One region of the Streptomyces sp. NPDC053560 genome, then DNA from elsewhere that is predicted to be linked to it. Evidence: riboswitches for the same ligand, from Rfam matches in the RefSeq annotation. Region 1 holds a riboswitch; each other region holds the start of a gene.
What was found. A riboswitch is a leader RNA that binds a small molecule or an ion and turns the genes downstream of it on or off. The one in region 1 is predicted to bind cyclic di-AMP.
Positions count from the first base shown of each region.

Region 2: it holds a riboswitch for cyclic di-AMP, as region 1 does, so the genes downstream of both, ACIGQF_RS24595 (NlpC/P60 family protein) here and ACIGQF_RS33685 (M23 family metallopeptidase) in region 1, are expected to answer to the same signal.
Region 3: it holds a riboswitch for cyclic di-AMP, as region 1 does, so the genes downstream of both, ACIGQF_RS27830 (M23 family metallopeptidase) here and ACIGQF_RS33685 (M23 family metallopeptidase) in region 1, are expected to answer to the same signal.

Region 1 covers NZ_JBITXI010000017.1:138,887-149,088, reverse strand. Annotated here, with positions in the region: gene ACIGQF_RS33690 (VOC family protein) at 1-378, opposite strand, end outside; gene ACIGQF_RS33685 (M23 family metallopeptidase) at 951-2,348, opposite strand; cyclic di-AMP (ydaO/yuaA leader) riboswitch at 2,360-2,501, opposite strand; gene ACIGQF_RS33680 (DUF2332 family protein) at 2,776-3,927, shown strand; gene ACIGQF_RS33675 (PP2C family protein-serine/threonine phosphatase) at 3,971-5,086, opposite strand; gene ACIGQF_RS33670 (esterase-like activity of phytase family protein) at 5,336-7,435, opposite strand; gene ACIGQF_RS33665 (hypothetical protein) at 7,432-7,800, opposite strand; gene ACIGQF_RS33660 (hypothetical protein) at 7,935-8,645, opposite strand; gene ACIGQF_RS33655 (hypothetical protein) at 8,763-10,202, opposite strand, start outside.
Region 2 covers NZ_JBITXI010000010.1:168,917-179,118, forward strand. Annotated here, with positions in the region: gene ACIGQF_RS24580 (lipase family alpha/beta hydrolase) at 474-1,244, shown strand; gene ACIGQF_RS24585 (M23 family metallopeptidase) at 1,524-3,311, shown strand; gene pcrA (DNA helicase PcrA) at 3,412-5,910, opposite strand; cyclic di-AMP (ydaO/yuaA leader) riboswitch at 6,417-6,598, shown strand; gene ACIGQF_RS24595 (NlpC/P60 family protein) at 6,606-7,775, shown strand; gene ACIGQF_RS24600 (hypothetical protein) at 7,899-8,252, opposite strand; gene ACIGQF_RS24605 (alpha/beta fold hydrolase) at 8,913-9,791, opposite strand; gene ACIGQF_RS24610 (GNAT family N-acetyltransferase) at 9,922-10,202, shown strand, end outside.
Region 3 covers NZ_JBITXI010000012.1:161,385-171,586, forward strand. Annotated here, with positions in the region: gene ACIGQF_RS27815 (GNAT family N-acetyltransferase) at 1-1,116, opposite strand, end outside; gene ACIGQF_RS27820 (HPr family phosphocarrier protein) at 1,365-1,646, shown strand; gene ACIGQF_RS27825 (GntR family transcriptional regulator) at 2,006-2,704, opposite strand; gene ACIGQF_RS27830 (M23 family metallopeptidase) at 2,938-3,768, opposite strand; cyclic di-AMP (ydaO/yuaA leader) riboswitch at 3,781-3,939, opposite strand; gene ACIGQF_RS27835 (M16 family metallopeptidase) at 4,283-5,650, opposite strand; gene ACIGQF_RS27840 (M16 family metallopeptidase) at 5,671-7,053, opposite strand; gene ACIGQF_RS27845 (DNA topoisomerase (ATP-hydrolyzing) subunit A) at 7,395-9,860, shown strand; gene ACIGQF_RS27850 (CobW family GTP-binding protein) at 10,039-10,202, opposite strand, start outside.

The DNA of each region.
Region 1 (10,202 bases):
GGGGTCCTTGAAGAGCATGAAGGCGTTCCAGGTCTCGCCGCGGCCCGCGGCCCAGCCGTCGGCACCGAGGTGCTGGACCGGACCGACATCGACACCCCGCTGGACCAGTTCGGCATGGGCCGCCTCGATGTCCACCACGCACAGCTGGAGGCCCTGGAGCGAGCCCGGCGCCATATCGGTCTGGCCGGGGGCCGGTGGCATGCCCTGGATGAGGGCGATCGAGCAGCGGGAGCCGGGCGGGGTGAGCTGGATGATCCGTACGCCCTCGGCGATCTGCGCGTCGGTGTCGACCTTGAAGCCGCACCGGTCCGCGTAGAACTCCTTCGCCCGGTCCAGGTCGGTGACGGGGACGGTGATGACTTCGAGGGTCCACTCCACGAGGGTCCGCCCTTCGGTCGGCACGCCGTCGTACCCCGGCGGGACTTCCCACGCCGGGGCGGGTCCTCCCATTCTGCGCGGGCGGCGTGGATTTCGCTCCCGTACGGGCATCCAGGCGTACGGCTCTACGGGACTACGGCCTACGGGCATCCAGGCCTACGGGCGTACGGCCGTACCGAAACCGGCGGCCCCGATGTGTGGGGCATCGGGGCCGCCGGAGAGTGCGGGTCCGCGTACGGAGGGCCGGGGACGGTCCGTGGGCACGCGGAGACCCGGCCGTCGGCCACCGCCTCTCCCCTCCTGCTGTGTGCGCCCTGCGAGGCGGGGCGCACGAGGCGGCGGCGACGGCGGACAAGTGCCCGGAACGGGCGAACGGAAGCCCGCCGGGCGAAGAATGGACCGTTCGTTTTCGGGGCCGTCGGTCATCCGTCGTTGGCCGTCGGTCATCCGTCGTTGGCCGTCGGTCGTCCGTCGTCGGTCATCCGTCGTTGGCCGTCGGTCGTCCGTCGTCGGTCGTCCGGCCAGACCGGATCAGTAACGGATCAGGCCGGGCCGGACCGAATCGGACCAGGTCAGATCTTCAGGCCGTGGTCGCGGAGCCACGGCAGCGGGTCGATCGGGGAGTCGGCGCCCGGCCGGACCTCCAGGTGGAGGTGCGGGCCCGTGACGTTGCCCGTGGCGCCGACCCGGCCGATGACGTCGCCGGCGTTCACCTTGCCGGAGGTCTTCACCATCGAGGAGAGGTGGCAGTACCAGAGCTCGGTGCCGTCGTCGAGGGTGACGACGATGCGGTAGCCGTACGAACCCGCCCAGCCGGCCTGCGTGATCGTGCCGCCGTGCACCGCCTTGGCCGGGGTGCCGGTCGGCGCGGCGAAGTCGAGGCCGGTGTGGTCGGCGGCCCAGCGGTCGCCGCCCTGCCCGAAGGTGGCGGTGATGGTGAACGAGGAGACCGGGAGGGTGTAGCTCTTCGCCAGCTCGGCGAGCTTGGCGGCGCGGGCCGCTTCGGCCTTCTTGCGCTCCGCCTCCTCGGCCTTGGCCTCGGCTGCCGCGTCGGCCTTCTTCTTCGCGGCCTCGGCCTGCTGCCGGCGCTCGGCGGCCTCCGCCTCGGCCTGTTCGACGGCGGCCTTCTCGGCGGCCTCGCGGGCCTCCTGGTCGGCGGAGTTCTGTGCCTGCTCGGCCTGTTCCATGATGCGGGTGCGGAGGGCGTCGCCGCCCTGGGAGTGCTCGCCCCCGGCGGCGCCGGCCGCCTGCGTGAACGGGCCGCCCTGTGCGTTCGCGGCGTCGGCCGTGTCGGCGGAGCCGTTCGAGCCCAGCTTCTCGGACACGCGCTCGGCCATGCCGCCCAGGTCGGGCATGGATATGGAGACCTGGGGCTTGCCCTGCGCGGTGGCGATGCCGCCCGCGCCGACCGCCGCCATGACGCCGACGCCCAGGACCGTGCTGCTGCGGGCGAGGCCGCCGCGCTGCTTGGCCACGCGGTGCCGGCCGCGTACGGGGCGTACGGACTCCTCCGTGGGGTTCCATTCCTCCCACGCCCCGTCGTGCACGCCGTCACCTGCGCCGTACTGCGCGCCGGCATGGGCGCCGTCATACGCGCCGCCGTGCGCACCGAAGGCCACGGCACCCGTACTGGTCATCGGACCCGTACCGGTCATCGGACCCGTACCGGTCATCGGACCTGTAGCGGTCATCTGGCCCGTACCGCTCACCGCGGGGAAGGTCGCCGTATCCGAGACCGCGGGGAAAGTGGCCGTGTCCGAGGCCGCGGGGAAGGCCGCGGTGTCGGCGAACGCCGGTTCCGTGTGGGCCCCGGGGGCCTCGTGGCCGTCCGGATACGGGTGCGGGTACGAGTACGGATGCGGAGACGAATCCTGGTGCGCGTACGGGTCGTGCACCGCGCCCTCGTGCGTCGCGAACGGCTCGTACGCGGTCCGGCGGGACGGTTCGGGGGCAGGCTTGTTGGACGCCACGGGGGCGCACTCCTTTCCTTCCTTCTCGCCTACCGGGTTAGCTGACGGGTTCGGAGCAGGAAGGTCTCCTACGGGCGGCTCCGGGGGAGTCGCCCGATTCACCCCAAGGTGGTGGTTCCCCGGTTCCCTTGGCGGGTGGTGCGGTAATGAAGTGCGCTGTTGGGATTCGGCGTCGGCGCGCGTTGCCGTCTCTTGCGACGGCTGTAACGACCGCGCTCCGTTATCGGACAGTAATGGAAGGGACGGCTGGATTCCAAGCGTTCCCCGGAATCCGTACGACCGCTGACCAGGACTTATGCATGCAGTCACGGCTAAATTGGGGCGAGTTGGCCATGGATCGGAAACCCGAACCGGACTGATCGTTTGCCAGTTGTTATGCGGAGGGGTGCGTATCGGCTACGGACGGTGAGAGCAGTAGCGTCTGATCATGGTCGTCAACAGCGCGCAGGCAGTGGCGGATCGGTACGCGGACTTCGCGTGGCAGCAGGCGCGGGGGGAGTCCGACGCCCACGAGGAGTTGACCGCCCGCATCAGCCAGGACCCGGACTTCTGCGACTTCCTGGCCGTCTCGTTGCCGCACGGCAACCAGCAGCAGCCCAACCTCCTGCTCGCCGCCGTCCGTTACCTCGACGGCCCGCACGCCGAACAGGGCCCGCGCGGCGACTTCGCGTACCGGAGCTGGCGCGAGTGGACGATCCGGCACTGGGACGACGTACGCGACGTCATGATGCGGCGGCTCGCCCGGACCGACGAGCCCGCGCGCTGCGCCACGCTGCTGCCCGTCCTCGCCCGTCTCCCCCAGCCGCTCGCGCTCCTGGAGGTCGGCGCGGCGGCCGGGCTGTGCCTGCATCCGGACCGGTACCGCTACCGCTACGACGGCGGGCCGGAGTTCGGGGATCCGGACAGCCCGGTGGTCCTTCCCTGCCGCACGTCCCCGGGCACGCCGGTACCGGCCGCGCCACCGCGGGTCGTCTGGCGGGCCGGCCTCGGCCTCGACCCGCTCGACCTGTCCGACCCGGACGACATCCGCTGGCTCCGCGCCCTGGCCTGGCCGGGCCCGCGGGACAACACGGCCCTCGGGACGAGTGCCGGTACGGGCACGGGGGACGCCTGGTCCGGCGGTACGGAGAACAGCGGCGATACGGGGAACGGCGGCCGTACGGGGAACGGTGGCGTGGACGTCGCCGACCGGGCCGGCCGGCAGCTCGCCGCCGTCGAGGCAGTGCGGAACGCGCCGCCGACGCCCCTCGTACGCGGCGACCTCCTGCACGAGCTGCCCGCGCTGGCCGCGCAGGCGCCGCCCGAGGCGACGCTGGTCGTCTTCCACACGGCGGCGCTGACCCACCTGCCCCTGGAGCGCCGCGAGGAGTTCGTCCGGGTCGTACGGTCACTGCTCGTGGACCGGCCCGGCCACTGGGTCTCCCAGGAGCACCACAGCGTGCTGCCGTGGCTGCCCGGCCCGCGCCCCGCCGACGCGCGCCTCCTCACGCTCGCCGTCGACGGCCGGCCCGTCGCCCTCACGGAGCAGCACGGGCGGAGCGTGCAGTGGCTCGCGGAGCCGGAGCCGGAGCCGGTGTAACCGGTCCACCGTCTAGGGCCCACCCCTCCGTAGGCCGTGGGGCTCACCCCTCCGGTCGGCGGAGGGCCAGCAGGGCCATGTCATCCTCCGTCTCGCCCCCGGTGTGCCGTGCCACGTCGTCCACGAGGGCGTCCAGCAGCGCGTCGGGGCCGGGGAACACCCGGCCGGAGAGCCGGACGGCCGGCTCGTAGAACACGCCCCTGGAGTCCCGCGCCTCGGTCACCCCGTCGGTGAACAGCAGGATCATCGCGCCGGGCGGGAACCGGGACTCGTCCGCGCGGTCCGGCCAGCCCGCGACCTCGCTCAGCCCGAGAGGCAGCGCCGGGGTCCGCGGCGCCAGCTCGCTCAGCGTGCCGTCCACGCACAGCAGCAGGGGCGCCGGGTGGCCGCGGTTCAGCACCCGCAGCATCCCGCGCTCCTCGGACGGGACCTCGGCGAGAACGGCCGTGGTGAACCCCTCGAACTGGTCCAGCCCCTCGCGTCTGCTGCCCTCGCGCTGCAGCGCCCGCTCCAGCCGCCCGGCCACCGCCTCCAGCGTGGCCTCCTGCTCCGCGGCCTCCCGGAAGGCCCCGATGACGATCACGGCGGCCTCCACGGCCTCCAGCCCCTTGCCCCGTACGTCGCCGACGATCAGCCGTACGCCGTGCGGGGTGTCCTGCACGGCGTACAGGTCGCCCCCGATGCGGGCGTCCGCCTGCGCCGCTTCGTAGCGCGCCGACACGTCGAGTCCGCTGATGCGGTCCGGCGGCTGCGGCAGCACGGCGCGCTGGGCCGCCTCCGCCACGTCCCGCACGGAGGCCAGCCGGGCGTCGCTGATCCGTACGACGCGGTTGATGCCGAGCGCGAGGACCGACACGACCAGGACGGTCACCGCCTCGGTGTACGACTCGTAGCCGCCCATCCGGCCGTGGAAGGCGACCACGCCGATCTCCGCCAGGACGGAGAGGACCGCGGTGAGGGCGGTGTACCGCAGCGAGTACAGCGGCGCCGCCACCAGGGGGGCCGCCGAGAAGAAGGGCGCAGCGGTGTACCGCGACGGCGTCAGCAGGTCGAAGACCAGGCCGCCGATCAGGAAGATGGCGGGCAGCCAGCACACCAGCCGGCGGCCGAACCTCGGCAGCCCGTCCCGACGGGCCTGCCGCTCCCGCTCTCCCGGCATGCCCGTTCCGCCTCGCCCCATCCGCACCGGCCTCTTTCCCGCGCCGCTTCCCGTGTGCCGCTTCGCGCTCCCGTCACCACCGCCGTCCCAGGGTGACCGCCCTGGAACCGTACGGCGACCCGGCGGGGGCCGGACGGGCGACCCCTCGGAGACGGCGGGGGCACCGCAGGCCGGTACGGCCCGTCAGCCTCTGAGCCGTACCGCAGCCTCTGAGCCGTACCGCAGCCTCTGAGCCGTACCGCGACGGACTCAGCCCCGGAGCCGTACCGCGACGGAGTACAGCCGGGTCGCCTGGGCGCTGCGGGCGTTGTCGTCCGCGACCATGTAGAGCACCCGGTGGCCCGCGTACCGCCCGGACAGCTCGGGGCCCAGCGCCATCCCCTCGACGTTCTGCAGGACCGGGTTGGGCTGCGGCTCCTCGGTGCTGATGCCGCCCCACGGACAGCGGGAGAGGTCGAACAACAGCTGCTTGGGCGCGATGAGGTCGTTGTCGTGCTTGGTGACCGAGGCCTGGCCGGTGACGTCGTCGGCCGTGGTGAGGTCGACCTCGTAGACGCGTATGCCATTGCCGAGGCCGCTGATGTAGCCGCGCTCCAGGGCGAGCAGATGCGTCTCGTCCACGGCGACCAGCTCGGACAGGAAGAGCCCCTCCTCGGTCTGGTACGCGTACTGGCTCTCGGGGGTGTACGCCTTGCCCGCGGCGCCCTCGTAGCGCTCGATGCGGATCTGGTGGCGGCCGTGCACGTCGTCGTCGCCCAGCAGCGGGCCCTCCATGCCCGCGAAGAGGTGCTTGCCGTCCGGGGTGACCGCGAGCGACTCCAGGCTGCGGGTGTTGTCGGCGGCGCCCTTCGGCGGCGGCTTGAAAGCATCGGGCACCGGGAGGTCGGGGCCCTTCTGCTTGCCGTCGGCGAGGCTGAAACGGCGGATCGCGGGGCCCAGCTCGGAGCTGGCCAGCACCGTCCCGCCGCCCTTCTCGACCACCAGCCCCTCGCCGTCGAACTCCGGGAATTTCGAGCGGTCCGAGCGGTAGAGACCCTGCACTCCGGTGACCTCGGGGCGCAGCTTCTCGGGGCTGCCGAGCGCGATGCTGAAGACCTGGGCGGGCTCCCCGTCCCGCAGCGCGAGGACCTGCGGCCCCGCCGCCCCGGAGACTCGGCCCTCTCCTGCGGCGTCCTTGCCGTCGCCGCTCTTCCCCTCGGCTCCCTCCCCCTCGGCGTCCTTCCCGTCGCCTTGCGCGCCGCCGGTCAGCGCCAGCGCCGACAGGCCGGCCACCTCGTCGCCCAGGTACTCGTTGTGCGGCTGCTCGCTGAGGCGGTCGGAGACGTCCAGCAGGGTGGCCCGGCCCTCCTTGCCGCAGCTTCCCGGGATCGGCGGGGCGGCGTCGGCGGCGGGCCGCCGCTCCGGGCCCCACCGCAGCGTCCCGGCCGTCCCGGCCGCCGCCCCGACGAGGAGCAGGGCGAGCCCGGCGGCACCGAGAACGAGCGGGCCGGGGCCGCGGCGGGCCGGGGCGGCCGCCGCGACCGGGTCGGCCGGCTGTCTGTTCCGTACGAAGGGCAGATCGCCCACGCCGCCGTTGTCCAGCCGCTGCGGGCGGGGCAGGCGCTTGGCCGCGAGGGTCTGCCGGAGGGTGCCGTGGATCTGGTTGAGGGTCAGGTGCGGCTCACCGGCACGGGCCGGGTCGCCGCGCTCCAGGAGGCGGATCAGCTCACCGGTGAAGGCGGTGTACGCGGCGTCGCCCTTCGCCTCCGCCTTGAGGTTCTCCGTGGTCGAGGTGAGGACGTACGAGCCCTCGATGGCGACCAGGTCCTCGCCAGGGACCGTGGTGCCGTCGGCGGCCATCACGCCGTTCGCCGCGCGACCGCTGTAACAGCAGTCCAGCACCACGATCCGGCGGCGCACCGAGCCCTTGGCGTCCTCCATGAGGTCGCGCAGCACGCGGTACCCCAGGGCGGTCTCGCGGCGGCCGCGCCGGGAGGCGGGGGTCGCCAGGTACAGGTCGTTGTCGCGGGCGTCCAGCAGGCCGTGGCCCGCGTAGTACACGAGCAGGGTGTCGGTGGCCTCGTCGACCGCGCGGACGATCGGGTCCGTCATCCGGCCCTGCGAATCGGGGTTGGACACGACGTGCACCCGCTTGTGCGGCACGCCCCACACGTCCGGATCGGTGAGCAGCTCACGCAGCTTGATGAGGTTGTGGCGGACTGCCGGAAGGTCCTCCAGGTGCTCGTACGATCCGACGCCGATGAGCACGCAGGCGGACTTCGCGGGGTCCAGCGGCCGGCCTGCCGCGGGCGCGACCGGCTGCTGCCCGGCCCCCGACGCCTCCGGCTCCCCCGCGGCCGGCGCGGTCATGCCGCGTCCTCCCGCCCCAGCCGGGCCAGCGCCCGCCGAACGGTCTCCTCGTCACGCAGCTCGGCGCCCGTGAGCGTGACCTTGGTGCCGTCCCGCTCGAAGGTGACCGAGGAGCGCGGGCGGTGCGCCTCCCACCAGGCCGCGACCGCCAGCGCGAGGCTGCCCCAGCCGGCGCCGTGCTCGACCAGCAGCTGTATGACCTCGAAGGCACCGCCCATCTCCCCCGGCGCCGGATCCTCTCCCACGTCCCGCACGGTGACGCCGGCGGCCCGCAGCTCCGGCCCGCCGTCCCGCAGCCACCGGTGGAGCGAACGGAATTCCTGGGTGCTCTCTGTTCCGTGCAGTGTCAGCCGTACGTGCGTCATGCACTCCCCCTGGAAGCGGCAAGAGCCTCACCGGACACTCCTTCAACTCCCGGGGAGGGCACGGGTGTTCCCGGCGAGGCAAAGACGCACGGCCGATCGGTGTGCGCAGCGCGAACGCGCGCCGCGCGCACCCCTCACGCGCCCCCGGGATCCTGGAGTTCCCGCAGCTCCCGCAGCGCGCGCTCGCCCGGTTCGGCCAGGGCGAGGCGCCCGGCGGCGGCAGCGGCCCAGCCGGGGTCGGCGGCGCGGGCCGCGACGATCATCAGCGCCAGTTGCAGGCCGAGATCGAAGCCGAGCCGCTCGTGCTCCGCGAGCCGCCGGACACCGCGGTCCACCGCGTCCCGCAGCGCGGGCAGGCACGCGGGCAGCAGGTCCCGGCGGAGCAGGGCGCTGATGCGCCGGTCGAACTGCACGCGGTCGGCGATGGCCAGCAGCGCCCGCGCGGCCCGCACGCGCGCCTCCGGCGTGGCACGCTCCTCGACCATGTCGGCGCTGTCCCCCACCGCCTCGGCCAGCAGCGCGAAGGTGTCGTCCTGGGTGTGCAGCCGGTCGTACGACGCGCCGCGCCAGTCCACCGCCGCCGGGTCCGACGCGGCCTCGGCGACGGCCGCGTAGCCCAGAGCGTCGCCCCACCTGGTCAGCGCGAGGCAGGCGAGGAAGTGCTCGTACGGCCCCTCGTCCGGGTCCCGCAGGATCGCGGCCAGGGCCTCGGTACGGTCCGCGTAGCCGCCGTCCAGTCCGTCGCTGATGACGTCGTCCGGGTCGGCGCGGTCCCCGTCGAAGTCGGTGAAGAGAAGCCGCACGATCTTCTCGTCGGGCTCCCCGGAACGCGTGCTCTCGGCCATTCGGTGCTCTGCTCCCGTACTGCTCTCGGATCCTGCGGACGTGCGCGTGCCGGGCGGCCGGACGCGGGCGTGGCGGTCGTCGCCGCACACCCGCATCGTGGAGTCACGCTCGTGGGGTCACGCCCGCGTCGTGGGGTAGGGCCCCTTGACGTACTCCTTGGGCACGATTCCGCTGATCAGCCATTCTCCATCACGGCGCGTGTTGAGAAGGGCCATCACCCGCCGCTGCACCTTGCTGGCCTTGCTCTTGCTGAGGCCCTGCTCCTTCACGAACTGCGTCACCGCGTCGGTGTCGGACGGCTTCAGCGTCGTGGGAACGTCGATCTCCTTGCCGGCGACCTTGTTGATCTCCCCGGAGATGTCCCGCTGGATCCGCTCGGGGCGCCAGATCTCCACGCCCGGCACCCGGCCCGCGTCGATGTCCTGCTGAAGACGCCGGTAGTCGATGCTGACCTCCTGGGCGCCGTACACCTTGCCGGTGCCGTCCTTCGGCGCGAACGAGGTGAACTGGCTCGCCTCCTTGGCGTCCTTGTTCGCGCCGCCCAGGACGTGTTCCAGGGGCGTGATGGTGCCGTCGGGCTTGGCCGGGACGATGCCGACGTCCGGGTCGAACCGGGACTTCCGCAGGCCGAACGTGTTGTGCGTGGCCCCGAAGTCGTCGTCCTGCCGGATCACCTCCGGCTCGTCGCCCCCGGGCTGCTTGGGCGGAACCTCCCCCGGAGGCGTGCCGCCCTCCGCCCCGGACGCACCGTCACCGGCATCCGAAGCCCCGTCGCCTCCATGACCCGGCGCGTCACCCTCGTGAGGGCCAGGCGCGCCACCCTCGTGCGGCGACACCCCGTCGCCCCCACGGCCCGGCGCATCACCCCCATGCGGCGAGCCCGCATCGCCTCCGTGCAGCGCCCCCGCGCCACCCTCGTGCGGCGACACCCCCTCGCCCCCACGGCCCGGCGCATCGCCCCCGTGTGCAGGCGCGTCGCCCCCGAGCGGAGGCGCTCCACCCTCGTGCGGCCCGGGCTGGCCCGGAAGGGAGTCTCCCTGCCGTGTCGCGTCGCCGACGAGGCCGTCGGCCGGCGCCGGGGCATCGCCACCGGCACGGCCAGGTACGCCATCGCCCGCACGGCCGGGGGTTCCACCGTCCACATGGCCGGGTGCCCCACGACCCGCATGACCGGGGCCGGGTGCCCCACCACCCACATGACCAGGTGCCCCACCGCCCCCGCGGGCCCCCGCGCCGACCAGGGCCGGCTCCTGGGCGTGGGCCGCGGCCCCCGGGACGTCCGCCGTCGCCGTCGTGGCCGAATGGGCGTCCGGTACGCCCTCCCTGGGCGCGTGGCCGGCGCTGTCGACGACGTTGCCGTGCGCGTCCAGCAGATGCCCGTTGCCGTCGAAGTACCGGACGGGCTCACCCGGTGCCGTGGGCAGCCGGGTGGCGTCCTCCGGGAGCCGCGCCGCGTCCGTCGCCAGATCCGGTACCTCGACCCTGCCGATGCCGCGCAGGTTCCGGACGGCGTCGCCGATCCGGGACAGCCCGGCCCCGACCGCCTTGCCCACGTA
Region 2 (10,202 bases), on a different contig from region 1:
TCTGGGAGCTGGCGGTGCTCGCGGGGCATCTGCTGCTGTATCCGATGGGCGTCTCGCAGGAGCAGGCCGCCGCCGCGGCGGCGCACGCCCGGGCGGCCGCCGAGGCCGCCGCGGACGGACACACTGATCCCCCCACCAACGACATGTTCATCGACACCACCGACACCATCGACGCGGTCATCGACACCGCCGACGCGGATGTCGACACGACCGATGCGAGTGTCCACACGACGGACACGACCGACACGACCGACACAGCCGGCACCGCCATCGGCGCCGTCGGGGCGGCCACCGGCATCAGTGCCGGTTCGAGAGCGCGGAAGGCCGCAGGGCCGTGGTCCACCGACGCGGACCGGACGCACGCCGATGCGCGGAGCGGAGCCGGGGCGCGGAGAGGCGCCGCGGCGGGGGCAGCGGCTCCGACAGGTCCCGAGGCGCGGACCGGGACGCGCGCGGGGGCGCGCTCCAAGCCGCTGACCGGGACCGGAGCCAGCTCCCGCGTCGGCGTCGAGACCGGCACCGACACCGACCGGCTGCCCGCGCCCGCTCTTCTCCCCACCGAGGGGCGGTCGCACCCGCCCGTGCTCCTGCTGCACGGCTTCATCGACAACCGTTCCGTCTTCGTACTGCTGCGCCGTTCCCTGCGCCGGCACGGCTGGCGTCATCTGGAAGCGCTCAACTACTCCCCTCTTACGTGCGACATACGCAAGGCCGCCGAGCTGCTGGGCCGCCACGTCGAGGATGTCTGCGCGCGCACGGGGCACCGCCGCATCGACATGGTGGGCCACAGCCTCGGCGGGCTGATCGCGCGGTACTACGTCCAGCGACTGGGCGGGGACGCGCGGATCCGGACACTGGTCACGCTCGGCACCCCGCACGGCGGCACCCGGCTCGCGTCGCTGCTGCCCGCGCATCCGCTCGTGCGCCAGATGCGGACGGATTCCGACGTGATCAAGGAGTTGGCCGCGCCGGCACCGAATTGCCGGACGCATTTCGTCTGCTTCTGGAGCGATCTCGATCAGATGATGGTCCCGGCGGAGACTGCGCGGATCGATCATGATGATCTCCGCACCCGGAACGTTCATGTCTCCGGTGTCGGACATCTGACCTTTCCGGTCAACGGCGCGGTCGCCGCCGGCATCCGCGAAGCGCTGGCCGCGACGGATCCGCTCAATCCGGGCCAGTCGGAACAGACCGGCGCCCCGCCGGAAGCCGCCGCCCCGGACCGGGCATCCGTGGCCTGAACTCCCCAGAAGCGCCCCGACCTGCTCCGACCGGCTCCGACCTGCCCGTTACGGACGTCGGCGCAGGTGGTCGCAGCGCGCGCCGGAGCCGACGGTTACGCCAATTGATCTCGAACATTCTTCGAACGTGGCGCCAAGAACCTGTGTGGCGTCCTCCGAAAGACGGCCAAATGCCCGGTCTGGAAGGGCCCGAAACCTACGGAAGATTGTCGCCGTCGCATACCGCCGGGTACAGTCGCCGCTAATTCTCCTGCTGCCGAGGCGAAAGAGAAGTTGGTGGTGAACGACCGTCACCCGTCGGGGAACCCAGACCCGACCGGCTCTGCTGCTGACGCCTCGTACGGGTCCCATCCCGGATACGAGCCGCACGGCCAGCAGGACCCCCAGCTCGGTTACGCCGCGTACGACGGGTACACCACCGGAACGTACGACACGGGCGCGTATGCCGCCGGGGCGTACGACCCGACCATGTACGAAGCGGCCGCCTACGACACCGGCGCCTACGGCACGGTGTCCTACGACGGCGGGACGACGCACGAGGGCGGAGCGTACGAGACCGGCAGCTACGACGTGAGCGGTGCGTACGACCCGAACGGGACGTACGACACCGGTACGTACGCCACGGAGTACGGAACCGGCAGCTACGACCCCTATGCGTACGGCGCGTACGACAGCACCGGTACGTACGACACCAGGGCGTACGCGCCGAACGGCACGTACGACACCGGCTCGTACGACACCACCGGCGCCTACGATGCCGCCGGTACCTACGACGCCACCGGTGCGTACGCCGAGTACGGGCAGCAGGATGCCGGGGCCGGCACCGACACCGGGCAGTGGGACAGCGAGGCCTGGGCCGGCGCCGAGGGGTACGAGGCGGCCCATCAAGGCGCGCAGTTCGAGACGAACCAGTTCGAGGCGACGCAGTTCGGCACGGGCCCCTACGACTCCGGACAGTTCGACACCGGACAATTCGATGCCGGGCAGCTCGACCCGTCCCAGTTCGACACCACCGGACAGTTCGACGCCTCCCACCTCGACGCGTCCCAACTCGACCCGTCCCAGTTCGAGACCTCGCAGTTCGACGCCGTCGAACACGTGCAGGGCGCGGCTCCCGAGGGGGCTGCCGAGTCCACCGCCGTCTTCACACCCGATGATCTGGCCGCGGCCGACGCCGGGACAGGTGCCGACGAGGACGGCGACCTCCACTCCGCCGTCACCGCGATCATCCCCGCCCCCGCCGTCTCCCCCGAGGGCGGCCTCGACGGTCCCTCCGGGGTTGCTTCCGGCGGCCGTCGGGCCGCCCGGCGCGAGGCGCACGGCAGCGGCGGCGGCCGGGGCCGGCGGCGTACGCCGAAGAAGTCCGCGCTGCTGACCGTCGCGGTGCCCTCCGTGGCCGCCATGGGCGTGTGCGCCGTGGCCGCGGCCTCCGTCTCCGGCGCGACCGACAAGGACGACGACACCGCCGTACAGGCCGCGTCGGAGGCCTCGGCCGTGAAGCCGTCCGCCGCGAACAACAAGCTGGACTCCCAGCTGTCGAACCTCAGCGCCGACGCGAACGACTTCGCCGACCGTGCCAGTCGTACGCAGGAACGTCTCGACCTGCAGGCTCGGGCGGCCGCCGAGAAGAAGCGCAAGGCCGAGGAGGCAGCGCGCAAGGAGGCGCTGCGCCCCAAGTTCGCGCTTCCGGTCAAGCAGCACGGGCTCAGCGCCCTCTACGGGCAGGCCGGCGTCAACTGGATGTCGCTGCACTCCGGGATCGACTTCCCGGTCAGCTACGGCACGCCCGTGATGGCCGCGACCGACGGCACCGTCGTCACCAAGTGGAACCCCGCCTACGGCAACATGGTGGAGATCACCGCGCCGGACGGCACGGAGACCTGGTACTGCCACCTCAGCAGCGCCAAGATCCGCTCGGGCACGGTGAAGGCCGGCGACGTGATCGCGTACTCGGGCAACTCCGGCAACTCCACCGGCCCCCACCTGCACTTCGAGGTGCACCCGGGCGGTGGCGACGCGATAGACCCGCTGCCCTGGCTGCGCTCCAAGGGCATCGACCCCAACTGAGCCGACCGAGAACACGCTCAGCACGCGCGCTCCAGCACGCGCTACATGAAGGGCCCGGGCCCCCGAGGGGTTCCGGGCCCTTCACGTATGCGCTGCCCGCCTACAGCTTCTGCACGGGTGCGTACCGCAGCAGCAGGCGCTTCGGCTTCTCGCCGCCGAAGTCGATCGTCGCCTCGGCGTTGTCGCCGCTGCCCTTGACCCCGACGACCGTGCCGAGCCCGAAGCTGTCGTGCGTGACGCGGTCACCGATGGCGAGCGCGACCACCTGCCGGTCCTTGGCCCGGCGGGTCGCGAAGCCGCTCGGCCCGGCCTTGCTCCGCGAGGAGGAGGACGAGGAGCCGAAGCCACCGCCGAAGAAGCCGGAGGACAGGCCCGAGGAGAGCCCGCCCATGGACGCGGACGGCGTCGCCGGGCCGGTCCGCTTCCACTCGACGTACTCGTCCGGGATCTCTTCCAGGAAGCGGGACTGCGGGTTGTACTGGGGCTGGCCCCACGCGCTGCGCATCGTGGAGCGCGTGAGGTACAGCCGCTCGCGGGCGCGCGTGATGCCGACGTACGCCAACCGCCGCTCCTCCTCCAGCTCCTTGGTCTGGCCGAGCGCACGCATGTGCGGGAAGACGCCGTCCTCCATGCCCGTCAGGAAGACGGTCGGGAACTCCAGGCCCTTCGCGGTGTGCAGGGTCATGAGCGTGATGACGCCCGTGCCCTCGTCGTCCTCGTCGGGGATCTGGTCGGAGTCGGCGACCAGGGCGACCTGCTCCAGGAAGTCGGAGAGGGTGCCGCCCGGGACGGCAGTCCCTGATGTCTCGGCGTCCACGCCGCGGTCCTGCTCGAACTCGAGGGCGACCGCCGCGAGTTCCTGGAGGTTCTCGATACGGGTCTCGTCCTGCGGGTCCGTGGACGACTGGAGCTCGGCCAGATAGCCCGTACGCTCCAGGACCGCTTCCAGGACGGTCGCGGGCCCTGCACCGGACTCCACGATAGTCCGCAGCTCTTCCATGAGCGTGTTGAAGCGCTTGACGGCGTTCGCGGAGCGCGCGGCCATGCCGTACGCCTCGTCGACGCGGCGCAGCGCCTGCGGGAACGTGATCTTCTCGCGGGCCGAGAGGGCGTCGATCATCGCCTCGGCGCGGTCGCCGATGCCGCGCTTCGGAACGTTCAGGATGCGGCGGAGCGGGACGGTGTCCTCAGGGTTGGACAGCACGCGCAGGTACGCGAGGACGTCCCGGACCTCCTTGCGCTCGTAGAAGCGCACGCCGCCGACGACCTTGTAGGGCAGCCCGACCCGGATGAAGACTTCTTCGAAGACACGGGACTGGGCGTTGGTCCGGTAGAAGATCGCCACGTCGCCGGCCCGGGTCTCGCCCGCGTCCGTGAGCCGGTCGATCTCGTCGGCGACGAACTGCGCCTCGTCGTGCTCGGTGTCGGCGACATAGCCGGTGATCTTCGGGCCGGTGCCGGCGTCCGTCCAGAGGTTCTTCGGGCGGCGGTTCTCGTTGCGCTCGATGACGGCGTTGGCTGCCGAGAGGATCGTCTGCGAGGAGCGGTAGTTCTGCTCCAGCAGGATCGTCGTGGCGTTCGGATAGTCCTCCTCGAACTGGAGGATGTTGCGGATCGTGGCACCGCGGAAGGCGTAGATCGACTGGTCGGCGTCGCCCACGACGCACAGCTCGGCGGCGGGCACCTCGTCCGTCCCCGGGCCGACCAGCTCGCGTACGAGGGTGTACTGGGCGTGGTTGGTGTCCTGGTACTCGTCGACCAGGACGTGCCGGAAGCGGCGGCGGTAGTGGTCCGCGACGTCCGGGAAAGCCTGGAGCAGGTTCACCGTCGTCATGATGATGTCGTCGAAGTCCAGGGCGTTGGCCTCGCGCAGCCGTGCCTGGTACATCGCGTAAGCCTCGGCGAGCGTCTTCTCAAAACCGTCGGCCGCCGTCCCGGCGAAGTCCTCGTGGTCGATGAGCTCGTTCTTGAGGTTGGAGACCTTGGCACTGAAGGACTTCGGCGGGAAGCGCTTCGGGTCCAGGTCCAGATCGCGGCAGACCAGGGCCATCAGGCGCTTGGAGTCGGCGGCGTCGTAGATCGAGAACGATGAGGTGAAGCCCAGCTTCTTGGACTCGCGGCGCAGGATGCGCACGCACGCGCTATGGAAGGTGGAGACCCACATGGCGCTGGCGCGCGGGCCGACCAGCTCCTCCACGCGCTCCTTCATCTCGCCCGCGGCCTTGTTCGTGAAGGTGATCGCGAGGATCTGGCCGGGGTGGACGTGGCGCGTGCCGAGGAGGTGCGCGATGCGGTGCGTGAGGACGCGGGTCTTGCCGGAGCCGGCACCGGCGACGATGAGCAGCGGCGAGCCCGTGTGCACGACGGCGGCCTTCTGCTGGTCGTTCAGCCCCTCCAGCAGCGCGGCCGGGTCGACGGCCGGGCGGGCGGCGCCGTCGCGGTAGTACGCGTCCCGCTGCACGGGCGCGTCGTAGCGGCCACCGAAGAGGTCGTGCGGCACCTCCTCCACTGCCGGACGGTCCTCGTCCTCGGGAGGCGGCGGCTCCTCGTCCTTGGGGTCGAGGTCCGCCAGGAAGCTGTCGTCAAAGAGGCTGCTCATCGCCCACCGAGTCTAGGCCGCCCCACCGACAACCCGGCCCCGGCCGCGGAATTCCGGGCTCAAGGATCCGGCGGAGGCGCGGTACGGGCGGGTCGGAGCGCGGCGGGAGCAGGGCCGGAGGGCCGTACGAACAGGGGCGAGCGCGACCTGAACAGGAACGGAGGACGGAACGGAGGACACGGCCCCAACAGCGGCGGAGAGCGGCGCGGAGGATACGGCACCCCGCCGCCCGTCACGGACGGACAACGGCACCGGACATTCCGTGGTCATGACAGCCCTCACATCGGCACGGACACGATCAGGTCACGAAAAGATTGCGGGCAAATCGAACATCAGCCTTCACAGAAGCCACACGAGTTGGCTACCGTGCCGACCGGGCAGCCCGCCCCACCGTCCGGTGACAGCACCGGCACGGGCCGCCCCGCCGAGTCCGGCCTGTCGTACGCACGGCCCTTGCCATACGCATGGCAGCTGTTCGTACGCACGGCAGCCGGAGCCGGGGACCCTCCCTCCTGTCGCCGACTTCGACGCAGGAGGGCCCACGTACGACCGGGGTGAATCGGTCTCTGCGGAGCGATCCGTACGGCCGTAGGGCACCTTCCGTAGCACCAGTGGGCACGCGCCCCACGCGCGCGCTCATGCGCCCGAACCCGACAGCTAACCCGGTAGGCGGTCCACGGAAGGAGTCGCCGGCCTTGGCGTCTCATCGCAAGCCCCGCACCCGCATGCTCACCGTGCCCGCACACCGCCGTACGGCGGCCGGGCTCACCACCGCGGCGCTGGCCTCGGTCACGCTGCTCACCCAGACCGCGGACGCGTCCCCCAGGAAGCCCGCACCTTCCATAGAGGAGGTCAAGAAGAAGGTCGACGGCCTGTACCGGCAGGCCGAGGTCGCCACCCAGAAATACAACGCCGCCAAGGAACGCTCCGCGACGCAGCGCGACAAGGTGGACGAACTGCGGGACGCCGCGGCCGAGCGGACCCAGAAGATGAACGACGCCCGGCGGGAGCTGGGCACCTTCGCCTCCGCCCAGTACCGGTCCGGCGGGCTGAGCCCGACCGCACAGCTGATGCTGGCGCAGGACCCCCAGCAGTTCGTGGACCGCAACCACCTGATGAAGCGGCTCACCGGCCGCCAGCAGGAGGCGGTCGCCGACTACCAGGACCAGCAGGCGCAGGCCGCGCGCAAGCGTGCGCAGGCGACGAAGGGCCTGGAGGAGCTGCAGAAGTCCCAGGAGTCGCTGAAGACGTCCAAGCAGGAGGTCCAGGGCAAGCTGACCGAGGCCCGGCAGCTGCTGTCCCGGCTGACCGCGCAGGAGAAGGCGCGGCTGGCGGAGCTGGAGCGCAAGAAGAAGGCCGAGGCGAAGCGCAAGGCCGAGGAGCTGGCGCGGGAGCAGGCCGAGCGCGAACGTGAACAGGACGGCGCTGCGGGCGGCACGGACGGCGGCTCCGGCTCCGGGACGGGCAGCGATTCCGGGACCGGCACCGGTTCCGGGGTGCCCGACGGTTCGTACGCGACCAAGGCGGAGAAGGCGATCGCGTTCGCCCGCGCGCAGATGGGCAAGCCGTACGTCTGGGGCGCCACCGGGCCCGCGTCGTACGACTGCTCGGGGCTGACCCAGGCGGCGTGGAAGGCGGCCGGCGTCTCGCTGCCGCGGACGACCTGGGACCAGGTGAAGACCGGCACGCGGGTCGCGACGAAGGATCTGCAACCGGGGGACCTGGTGTTCTTCTACGACGACATCAGCCACGTCGGGATGTACATCGGCGACGGCAAGATGATCCACGCCCCGAAGCCGGGCGCGAACGTACGCGTGGAGTCGATCTACTACATGCCGATCTACGGGAGCGTACGACCGGCCTGACGTACGACCGGCCTGACGTACGACCGGCCTGAGGCAACTCGCAGAACGACGAACCGCGCGGCCGCCCTTCGAGGGCAGCCGCGCGGTTCTCGCGTCCGGCGGGACTCTCAGGTCCCGGGGCGCTCAGGTCCAGAGGAGCGCGATGAAGATGTTGACGACCGTGAGCAGACCGACGAGTCCGAAGAGCGGCTTCTCCACCTTCTCCTCGTCACGCTTCACGTAGACCAGACCCAGGATGACGATCAGGACGGCGAGCTTGACGCCGATCTTGATGTTGTTGACCGAGGCGTCCTGCATCTGGTTCAGACCGACCAGGATGACGCCGGTCACCAGCATCGTGATCGCGCCGTGCAGCATCGCGGGCACGAAGCGGGCGGTGCCCGCGCTCATCGCCTTCATCTGCGTGAGGAAGCCGCCGAGCAGCGAAGCGATGCCGATGATGTGCAGGGCGACGAACACATTGATCACTACGTCCATAGTGGTCGATCGTAGCTCCGGCGCCGCACGGCCCTGCGGGCAGGTCCGCCGGCCACCTGTCACTCGTCCCCGGCACCCACCACCGGATCGAACTGTCGAGCGCCCCTGGTCCGCACTCTCGTACAGCACCGGTCGATGCCAGTCACCCGGAGGCCAGAAGCGGGCACCGACCGGTAAGGGAGTGGGCAATGCCCGGCAATGGCCCGCTTGCAGGCCGCCAGGAGGTTTAGCGTCCTCGTCCAGGCGGCCGGCTCCCCACCGCCGTCGGTTCCGCCCCGACGGCCGCCGGCCGCCCCCGCCGAAGGTACGGCGGCGGCCCGCTCCCCCTTGACCCGGGCCACCGCCGTACCAACGGCAGGGAGAGGGACCGTCGGCGCCCGCGAGCCTCCGGAAGCTCATTGACGCTTTGCTGACGCGAGGGGAACACCGGGCCCACCTCGTCACATTCGTATCGGAACACAGTTTTGGCAGACGGCTCCTGAAGGCGGTCCGGGAAGTCAGATGCCGGCAGCACGGGCAGCCGGTTCAGCAATCAATGAATTCCGGCTCACGGACCAGAATTCGACCGACCGGTCGTATTCCGCGTCCCGCACGTCCGCGCCCGCCGGTAACACCGGAACCGCCAGCCATATTCGGCCACGGAAAGGCGGCCCCGGCGGTTCAATGCAGACGCGGCACGTGACCGCTCACCACGAAGTCCCGCAACAGGTCCATCGCCCGTATCGGCGACTCGCGGAAGACCCCGTGCCCGGCCTCCGCCAGGACGTGCAACCGTACGTCCGCGCGGCTCAGCCGGTGCGCGAAGCGGCGGGCCGCCGAGGCGGTCGCCACCGGGTCCTGCTCGCCGGCCAGGATCATCGCGCGGCACTCCAGCCGTTCCAGCCCGTGCCAGGGGTCGAACCCCCTCGCCAGCACCGTGCGGAAGTGGTCCAGCACGTCGTCGTTCCAGCGCACCCGGCGGAGCCGGTCGTGGCTGGCCGCGTCCCCGCCGGGCTGCCGGGAGTACAGGGGCAGGCAGACGCGTTCCCACGCCTCGGTCATCTCGTCGCCGTTGTCCCCGGCCCAGTACCGCAGGGCGACGTCCCGCGCCTCCGGCCCTCCCAGCCGTTCGAACATCTCCAGCCGTTCGTACGTGTCCCCGGGCATCACGCTGTCCAGCACCAGCCCGGCGAACCGGTCGGGGTGCCGGATGGCCGCCAACAGCGCGACCCACCCGCCGCTGGACGAGCCCACGAGGACGGGCCGTTCGATCTCCAGCGCGTCGCAGAAGTCGATCGCGTCGTCCGCCCACCGCTCCCATGTCCACTGGGACGGCCCGCACCGTACGGAACGGCCGCTCCCCCGCTGGTCGAGGTAGATGACCTGAGCGAATCCGGCCGCGGCGGAAAGCTCCGGTTTGAACAGGGTGTGATCGGCCCCCGGTCCCCCGTGGAGCAGCACGATCGTCGGCCGTTCGGCCATGTCCGGGCCGTCCGTCTCCAGTTGGGCCCCCTCCACATCGAAGTAGAGCCGAACACCATCACCGATATGTACCCGCACGGCTCTTGACCTCTCTCAAGTAGCCTGATTTTCCAAGGATTCGGGTGGCCCCGGCAGCGTTATGCAAGGGGGCCGAATTCGACCGTCACTATTGCGAAGCTCTCGCAATACGATCGGGTCCGTGGACACAATGACCGAGCACCACCGCGTGCCCGTGGCACGGCCCGAGGTCGTGCGCGCCTGGGTGGACGGCTGGGTGCGTTCGCGCGGCACGGACGGCGCGGTCGAGGTACCGGGCGGCTTCCGGATAGCCGTGGGCCGCACCGACCAGGTCGCGCGGTACGTCCTGCCCGCCGCGGACCCCGCGGTGCTGCGCCGCCTGTCCGTCGCGCTCATCACGCCGGGCCTGTGGCTGAAGGTCTGCGCGCCCCGCTCGGCCGTCGAGCCCGCGCTGCCGGCCTCCTGGGAGTT
Region 3 (10,202 bases), on a different contig from region 1:
CTGGGTGAAGAGGCCGACGCGGCCGGCGCCGGGCAGCCGGGGCGAGAGGGAGGCGTTGAGGCGGACGCCGGCCGCGGTGTTGATCAGACCGAAGGCGTTCGGGCCGACCAGCCGCATCCCGTAGGAGCGGGCCTGGCGCAGCAGTGCGCGCTGCTTCTCGCGTCCTTCGGGGCCGGCCTCGGCATATCCGGAGGTGAGGATGACGAGCCCCTGTACGCCGTGTTCGCCGCAGTCCTGTACGACGTCGGGGACGTGTGCGGCGGGTACGGCCACGACGGCGAGGTCGACGGGACCGGGGATGTCGCGGAGCGAGCGGTAGGCCGGTACGCCCTCCGGGTCCAGCGTGCTGCCGCCTTCGGGGAAGGCGTGGTTGACGGCGTACGTGTGGCCGGTGAAGCCGGAGTCGAGGATGTTCCGGAGGGCGGAGCGGCCGACGCCTCCGGGGGCGCGGCCGGTGCCGATGACGGCGACGGAGCCGGGGGCGAGCAGCCGCTGTACGGAGCGGGCCTCGGCGCGGTGCTCGCGGCCGCGCATGACGGCCACGGACTGCTCGGTGGGTTCGAGGTCGAATTCGAGGCGGACGACGCCGTCTTCGAAGGTGCGCTTCTGGGTGTACCCGGCGTCCGTGAACACCTTGATCATCTTGGTGTTGGCCGGCAGCACCTCGGCGGCGAAGCGTCGGATGCCGCGTTCGCGGGCGACCGCTGCGATGTGTTCCATCAGCGCGGAGGCCACGCCGCGGCCCTGGTGGGCGTCCTGGACGAGGAAGGCGACCTCGGCCTGGTCGGCGTCGGGGCCGGTGGCGGGGCGGCCGTCGGCGTTGATGCGGTCGTACCGGACCGTGGCGATCATCTCGCCGCCCACGAAGGCGGCGAGTCCGACCCGGTCCACGTAGTCGTGGTGGGTGAAGCGGTGCACGTCGCGGTCGGAGAGCCGGGGGTAGGGCGCGAAGAAGCGGTAGTACTTCGACTCGTCGGAGACCTGCTCGTAGAAGGAGGTCAGGCGTTCCGCGTCGTCCGGGGTGATGGGGCGGATCCGGGCGGTGCCGCCGTCACGCAGCACCACGTCGGCTTCCCAGTGGGCGGGGTAGGCGGCGGCATCCGACGGCGTCTCCATGCGGACAGCGTACGACCGGTGGCGTATCCGGGGCCGGTCGAAGTGCCCCGGAGGCTGCACGGAGACGACCGTACGTACCCGGCGGCGGGACGGTGCGTACGACCGGGTCTCAGCATGCGTACAGCCGGGGCGTGACGCAGGCTTGGCCTTCTAGGATCCGAGCGCTCGCCCGGGCTGGGCACACCGGACCACCGGTGCCCGCGTGAGACACTGGTCTAGACAACTTCTCCGACCCGAAGGGCAACACAATGGCTGAGCGCCGCGTCAATGTCGGATGGGCCGAGGGTCTGCACGCCCGCCCCGCCTCGATCTTCGTCCGTGCGGCCACCGCTTCCGGCGTGCCGGTCACGATCGCCAAGGGCGACGGCAACCCCGTCAACGCCGCTTCCATGCTCGCGGTCCTGGGCCTGGGCGCCCAGGGCGGCGAGGAGATCGTGCTGGCTTCGGACGCCGACGGCGCCGACGCGGCGCTGGACCGCTTGGCGAAGCTCGTCTCCGAGGGCCTCGAGGAGCTCCCGGAGACGGTCTGACCCTTCGGGCAGACCCGGCGGGCCCACGCCGCCGGAACGGCCTCTCACGGCCCCGCCACGGTGACCCGCCCCCACGGGTCACGGGCGGGGCCGTTCCACGTCCAGTGGGAGGCCGCCCTGGGTCCGGCGGGGCCGTTCGGCGTCCGAGCCGTTCCACGTCCGGCGGACCGGACCCCCTTGCCGACCTGTACGGAATTACCGGCCGGGCCTCCGTGCTCCGAGTAGAATTCGGCGGCATACGCGTAAAGCCGCGTACGGAATACCCCCACCCCGCCGCACTCGCACTCCCGAATTCAGGCACGCCAGGCACGCCGATTACAGGGGAAGAATTCCCCCAGGAGTTGTATACGGCAGCGGTGTTAATTCTGGGCGCGCGCCATGTTTACGGACGGTTTCACTTCCCTCACCGCGGGTGCGGGACGGCGCAGCCGGTGGGCGGGCAGCGTGCGCTCCACGTGTGCGGCGGTCAGTGCGCGGGCGCGTTCGGCGTCACCGCGCGCCACCGCGTCCACGATCGCGCCGAGTTCCTGCCAGTAGCGGTCCACGTCCCCCGGCGAGATCCGCCCCAGGTCGACCGCGTACACCCAGTCGATCTTGCGGCGTACCTGCACGAGCAGCGCCGTCATACTGGCGCTGCCGCTCGCCTGCGCGAGCGTCCCGTGGAACCAGCCGTCCAGTTGGCGCAGGTCGTCGGGGTTGCCGTGGCGGGCTCTCGCGCGCCCCAGCCGGACCAGGCCGCGCAGCACCTTCAGGTGCGCGGCGGAGCGGCGGGCCGCGGCACGGGCGGCACCCAGGGGCTCCAGGAGGAGGCAGATGTCCAGGAGGTCGGCGGCCTCCTGCTCGGTCGGCTCGGCGACGCACGCGCCCGCGTGCCGGCGAGTGGTGACGAACCCCTCGGACTCCAGGGTGCGCAGCGCTTCGCGTACGGGGACGCGGGAGACGCCGTACCGGGAGGCGAGCAGTTCCTCGATCAGCCGGGAGCCGGGCGGGAACGCGCCGGAGACGATGTCGTCGCGAATCGCCGTGCAGACCACATGCGCCGAAATATTTCCTCGCATCGTCCGTGCCTCCGCCGCAATCCTCCGGAAACGCCGCCGGGCGGCGCCTTTTCCGTGACTCTATGACACCGGGCCGCCTTTTCCGATGGCCGTGACGAATTCCTGGATATTTTTTGGCCGAGGAAAGGGGTGCGCGGGAACGCGGGGACGGAAGCGCGTCCGGGTGCGCCGAAGCCCCGGCCGTCGGGCCGGGGCTTCGGGATACGCGGAGTGCGCCGTACGGTGCGCGGTCGTCAGACGTTGACGCCGTGCGAGCGCAGGTACGCGATCGGGTCGATGTCCGAGCCGTACTCCGGGCCGCTGCGCGCCTCGAAGTGCAGGTGCGGGCCGGTGGTGTTGCCGGTGTTGCCGGACAGCGCGATCTGCTGGTTCGCGGAGACCTTCTGGCCGACCGAGACGCCGATGGACGACAGGTGGCCGTACTGGGTGTAGGTGCCGTCGTCCATCTTCAGGACGACGTTGTTGCCGTACGCGCCGCCCCAGCCGGCCTCGACGACGGTGCCGGCGCCGACGGCGTGGACGGCGGTGCCGGACGCGGCGTGGAAGTCGATGCCGGTGTGGCTGCCGGAGGACCACAGGCCGCTGGAGGCCCTGTACGGCGTGGAGACGTAGCTGCCGGAGATCGGCGCGACGAAGCCCGAGACGCTGAGGGTGGTACGGGCCTCCGAGCGTGAGGCGCGGGCCTCGGTGGCCTTCTTCTTCTCGGCCTTCTTCTTGGCGGCCTCGGCGGCCTTGCGGCGCTCGTCCTGGGCCTTCTTCTTCGCGTCCTCGGCGCTCTTGACGGCCGCGTCCTCGACCTTGGCGCGGGCGGCGGCGACCTCGGCGGCCTCCTCCTGCGCGTCGGCCTGGGCGACGATGTTGTCCGCGACCCGGTCGCCGGTGTCGGCGATGGCGCGGGTGAGGCCGGTGTCGGTGGTGGCGGCCGGGTCCTCGTTCGCGGCCAGCGCCGGGGAGGCGATGGAAACGGCGACGCCGGTCGCCGCGGCTATGCCGGCGATGTTGCGGGTGGTCCGGGCAGCACGGCCGGGGCGGCGGTGCTTGCCGGTGGCACGGGTGAACGCCATGACCGGCGCACTCCTTTCCTTCCTTCTCGCCTACCGGGTTAGCTGACGGGTTCGGAGCAGGAAGGTCTCCTACGGGCGGCTCCGGGGGGAGTCGCCCGATTCACCCCAAGGGACATGTGGGTCCCCGGCTCCCCTGGCTCGCGCCGTACGGGGACTCGGCGATGACTGCCCGGCGGCCGCGGGTGCGGCGCACTTCTGTCGAACAGCCGGACCGACGCTAAACGGGACATCTCGCGATCAGCAAACAGAAACAGGAGTTTGTGCCGGACGCCACACGGCTCGCGAGCAACCACCTACTGCATTCCGGACAAAAGCAGAGATCCCGGGCCGCATTGGCGACCCGGGATCCACTATGTCCTGATATGTGGGCGGCGTTGACGGCTTTCACGCCACCCCGTGACGGCACCGGTACGCCCCGTTCCGGCCCGCCCTCCCGCCGTACGGCGCGGGCGAATTCACAACCGTTACCGCGACGTCCGGCGGCGGTACAGCTCCGCCGCCGGCCCGCTCCGCATCAGCCCTTGACGACCGACACCTCGCCGATGCCCAGCTTCCGCACCGGCTCCGCGATCTCCGCGGCGTCGCCCACCAGAACCGTCACCAGCCGGTCCACCGGGAAGGCGCTGACCGCGGCGGCGGTCGCCTCGACCGTGCCCGTCTCGGCCATCCGCCGGTACAGCTGCGCCTGGAAGTCGTCGGGAAGCTCCTGCTCGACCTGGTCGGCGAGCGTCCCCGCGACAGCAGCAGCCGTCTCGTACTTCAGCGGCGCCACACCGACCAGGTTCTGCACCGCCACGTCCCGCTCGGCGTCGGTCAGCCCCTCGGCGGCCAGCGTCCGCAGCACCTTCCAGAGGTCCTCCAGCGCGGGCCCCGTAGAGGCGGTGTCCACCGAGCCACTGATGGCCAGCATCGCGGCGCCCGTACCGTCGGCGGAGGACCGCAGCACTTGGCCGAACGCCCGGACGCCGTACGTGTAGCCCTTCTCCTCGCGCAGCACACGGTCCAGCCGGGACGTCAGCGTGCCGCCCAGGCAGTACGTGCCGAGCACCTGCGCCGGCCACACCCGGTCGTGCCGGTCGGCGCCGATGCGGCCGATCAGCAGCTGGGTCTGCACCGCACCGGGCCGGTCCACGATCACGACGCGGCCGGTGTCGTCGGCCACGATGGGCGAGGCCGCCACCGGCTCCGCGGTCGAGCCCGCCCACGCCCCGAGGGTCTCCTCCAGCGCCGCGTCCAGGTCCACCCCGGCGAAGTCACCGACGACCACGGCCGTGGCCGTCCCCGGACGCACATGCGCCTCGTAGAAGGCACGCACCGCGGCGGCGCCGATACGCGCCACCGTCTCCTCCGTGCCCTGCCGCGGCCGGGACATCCGGGCCGTGGCCGGGAACAGCTGCTTGGACAGCGCCATCGCCGCCCGGCGCCCCGGATTCGCCAGCTCGTGCGGGATCTCGTCCAGACGGTTGCGCACCAGGCGCTCGATCTCGCCGTCGGGGAAGGCCGGGGCACGCAGCGCGTCGGCCAGCAGGCCCAGCGCCCTCGTGAGACGCGAGGCCGGTACTTCGAGGGAGACCCGGACACCGGGATGGTCGGCGTGCGCGTCCAGCGTGGCGCCGCACCGCTCCAGCTCGGCCGCGAACTCCTCGGCGTCGTGCTTGTCGGTGCCCTCGGAGAGCGCGCGCGCCATGATGGTGGCGACACCGTCCAGGCCCGCGGGCTCGGCCTCCAGCGGCGCCACGAGGTTGATCTCGACCGCGACGACCTGCTGGCCCGGCCGGTCGGCGCGCAGCACCGTCAGGCCGTTGCCGAGCCGGCCGCGCACCGGCGCCGGGAACGCCCACGGCTTCGGCTGCCCGGCCTGCGGCTGCGGGTGGAACGTCATGGTGGGGGTCACGGCTTCGGTCACTGCGCCGCCTCCTCGGTCTCGGTGTCGTGCTGGGCGGCGGTCGCGTCGGCCTCGGTGGCCTCCACAGCGGCGGCCTCGGCGGGCCCGGTCGGCTCGTAGACCAGCACCGCGCGGTTGTCCGGACGCAGCCGGGCCGCGGCGACCGCCTGCACCTCCTCCGGAGTCACCTCCAGAACGCGCTGTACGGCGCTCAGCGCGAGCTGCGGGTCACCGAACAGCACCGCGTACCGGCACAGTTCGTCCGCGCGCCCGGCGACCGTCTCCAGGCGGTCCAGCCACTCGCGCTCCAACTGGGCCTGCGCCCGCTCCATCTCCTCGGCGGTCGGGCCCTCCTCGGCGAAGCGCTTGAGCTCCTCGTCCACCGCGCGCTCGATGGCGGGCACCTCCACGCCGGCCGACGTCTTCACGTCCAGCCAGCCCAGCGAGGGCGCGCCCGCCAGACGCAGCAGCCCGAAGCCCGCCGCGACGGCGCTGCGGTCGCGGCGCACGAGGCGGTTGTACAGGCGGGAGGACTCGCCGCCACCCAGGATCGTCAACGCCACGTCCGCGGCATCAGCCTCACGGGTGCCGTCGTGCGGCAGCCGGTACGCCGCCATGAGGGCCCGCGAAGGCACCTCCTCGTGCACGACCTCCCGCAGCTCCCGGCCCATGGTCCCGGGCAGCGAACCGTCCCGCGGCGGCTGCTTGCCGTCGTGGCCAGGGATGGAGCCGAAGTACTTCTCCGCCCAGGCCAGCGTCTGCTCGGGGTCGATGTCGCCCACGATGGACAGCACGGCGTTGTTCGGCGCGTAGTACGTACGGAAGAACTGCCGCGCGTCCTCCAGAGACGCCGCGTCCAGATCGGCCATCGACCCGATGGGCGTGTGGTGGTACGGGTGGCCCTCCGGGTAGGCCATCGCCGTCAGCTTCTCGAACGCCGTACCGTAAGGCACGTTGTCGTACCGCTGGCGGCGCTCGTTCTTCACCACGTCGCGCTGGTTCTCCAGCGACTCCTCGTCCAGCGCGGCCAGCAGCGAACCCATCCGGTCCGCCTCCAGCCACAGGGCGAGCTCCAGCTGATGGGCCGGCATGGTCTCGAAGTAGTTCGTCCGCTCGAAGCTCGTGGTGCCGTTGAGCGAACCGCCGGCGCCCTGCACCAGCTCGAAGTGACCGTTGCCCTTCACCTGCGCCGAGCCCTGGAACATCAGGTGCTCGAAGAGGTGCGCAAGGCCCGTGCGGCCCTTCACCTCGTGCCGGGAGCCGACGTCGTACCACAGGCAGACCGCCGCGACGGGGGTCAGGTGGTCCTCGGAGAGCACCACGCGCAGGCCGTTGGCCAGCCGGTGCTCGGTCGCTGTCAGGCCGCCGGACCCGGCTTGTTCTGTGGCCGTGTGACCCATGGGCATGTACGTCCCTTCGATCCGCTTGCGAGGAAGTTCTGTCACTGTATGCAAGCGCGCCGACATCTGGCGAAGTTCCCGCCCGGCACCCCGCCGCAAGGAGATTCCCCGGAACGAGGCCCGCCGCACATCCGGCTCGGACGGGCGTACGGACGGGTCGCGGTCGGCGATGTCAGACCCGCGGGCCACAATGGTCCGCGACAGGCTCAGCCGTTGAGCACCCAGCACCGGCACCGAGCCTGCCGCCCGGCAGGACGGACACGCACTCGCGCCGCCCCGCCGGAACAGCAGACGCCCAGCCGTAAGCGAAGCCGAGTTCGAGCGAAGGAGCCGCAGCCGCGATGGCCCGCCGCAGCACGAAGACCCGACCCTCAGGGGGCACCCCCGAGCCCCAGGACTTCGAGGAGCGGATCCTCGACATCGACGTCGTCGATGAGATGCAGGGTTCCTTCCTGGAGTACGCGTATTCGGTCATCTACTCGCGCGCCCTGCCCGACGCACGCGACGGCCTCAAGCCCGTACACCGCCGCATCCTGTACCAAATGAACGAGATGGGCCTCCGCCCCGACCGCGGGTACGTCAAGTGCGCCCGCGTCGTCGGCGAGGTCATGGGTAAGCTCCACCCGCACGGCGACGCGTCCATCTACGACGCGCTGGTGCGCATGGCGCAGCCCTTCTCCATGCGGCTGCCGCTGGTCGACGGCCACGGCAACTTCGGCTCGCTCGGCAACGACGACCCGCCCGCCGCCATGCGGTACACCGAATGCCGCATGGACTCCGCCACGTCCCTGATGACGGAGTCCATCGACGAGGACACCGTCGACTTCCAGCCCAACTACGACGGCCAGGAGCAGGAACCGGTCGCCCTCCCGGCGGCCTACCCGAACCTCCTCGTCAACGGCGCCTCCGGCATCGCCGTCGGCATGGCGACCAACATGCCGCCGCACAACCTCGGCGAGGTCATCGCCGCCGCCCGGCACCTCATCAAGCACCCCAACGCCGACCTCGAGACGCTCATGAAGTACGTCCCGGGGCCGGACCTGCCCACCGGCGGCCGCATTGTCGGCCTCTCCGGCATCCGCGACGCGTACGAAAAGGGCCGCGGCTCCTTCAAGATGCGCGCCACCGCGACCGTCGAGAACGTCACCGCGCGCCGCAAGGGCCTCGTCGTCACCGAACTGCCCTTCACGGTCGGCCCCGAGAAGGTCATCTCCAAGATCAAGGACCTGGTCGGCGCAAAGAAGCTCCAGGGCATCGCCGACGTCAAGGACCTCACCGACCGCGAGCACGGCCTCCGCCTCGTCATCGAGATCAAGAACGGCTTCAACCCCGAAGCCGTCCTGGAGAGCCTCTACAAGCTCACGCCCATGGAGGAGTCCTTCGGCATCAACAACGTCGCGCTGGTCGACGGCCAGCCGCTGACGCTGGGCCTGAAGGAACTCCTGGAGGTCTACGTCGACCACCGCTTCACCGTGGTGCGCCGCCGCAGCGAGTTCCGCCGCACCAAGAAGCGCGACCGACTGCACCTCGTCGAGGGCCTGCTCACCGCCCTCATCGACATCGACGAGGTCATCCGCCTCATCCGCTCCAGCGAGAACAGCGCCGAGGCCAAGCAGCGCCTGATCGAGCGCTTCGGGCTGAGCGACATCCAGACGCAGTACATCCTCGACACCCCGCTGCGCCGCCTCACCAAGTTCGACCGCATCGAGCTGGAATCCGAGCGCGACACCCTCCGCGCCGACATCGAGAAGCTGACCAAGATCCTCGACTCCGACGCCGAGCTGCGCAAGCTGGTCTCCAGCGAACTGGCCGCGGTCGCCAAGAAGTACGGCACCGACCGCCGCACCGTCCTGCTGGAGTCCTCCGGCGCCACCGCCGCCGCGGTGCCCCTGGAGGTCGCCGACGACCCCTGCCGCGTCCTGCTGTCCTCCACGGGCCTCCTGGCGCGCACGTCGGGCGGCGAGGGCTCCTTCGACATCGACGCCAAGCGCGCCAAGCACGACGTCATCGTCTCCGCCGTACCCGCCACCGCCCGCGCCGAGGTCGGCGCGGTCACCTCCACGGGACGGCTGCTGCGCCTGTCGGTCATCGACCTGCCCCAGCTACCGGAGACAGCCGCCGCACCCAGCCTGTCCGGCGGCGCGAAGATCTCCGAATTCCTCACCCTGGAGGACGGCGAGGAGCTGATCTGCCTCACCACCCTCGACGAATCCTCACCGGGCCTGGCCCTGGGCACGGAACACGGCGTGGTGAAGAGAGTCGTACCGGACTATCCGGCCCACAAGGAGGAGTTGGAGGTCATCTCCCTCAAGGACGGTGACCGCGTCGTCGGCGCCGTCGAACTGCGCACCGGCGAGGAGGACCTCGTCTTCATCACCGACGAGGCCCAGCTGCTCCGCTACCCCGCCGCGCAGGTACGCCCGCAGGGCCGCGCCGCCGGCGGCATGGCCGGCATCAAGGTCGGCCCCGAAGCGAAGGTCATCTCCTTCACCGCCGTCGACCCGGCCGCCGACGCGGTCGTCTTCACCGTCTCCGGCTCGCACGGCACCCTGGACGACGGCGTCAGCACCGCCAAGCTCACCCCGTTCGACCAGTACCCGCGCAAGGGCCGCGCGACCGGCGGCGTCCGCTGCCAGCGCTTCCTGAAGGGCGAGGACCACCTCATCCTGGCCTGGGCCGGCGCCGCCCCGGCCCGCGCCGCGGACACCAAGGGCGCCCCGGTCCCCCTCCCCGACCCCGACCCGCGCCGCGACGGCTCGGGCATGCCGCTGGCCAAGTCGGTGGGGGCTTTGGCCGGGCCGGTGTAGGGACGGACGGTGCAGGACAGACGTGGGGTCGTCTGGCTGAAGCCCGGTGTCGTGCGGCCTCGGGGGCGTACGACACCGGGCTTCGGCGGTTGTGGGGGCGGTGGAGCGTAGGGGGAGCGTTGGGGAGAGGTGGAGCGTTGGGGGGTGCGGCGGCCGCCCCTGCGGGACAGCTCCCGCTTTACTCGCCCTCCACCGACTCTTCCATCCCCTCCGTCTCTTCCATCTCTCCCGTCTCTCCCGTCTCCTCCGTCTCGTCCGTCTCGTCCGGTTCTTCGTCGGGCGCGGCGGACGGTACGTATCGCAGTACGCCCCACATCGCGTGCGGGTCGGTCTCCTCGGGGG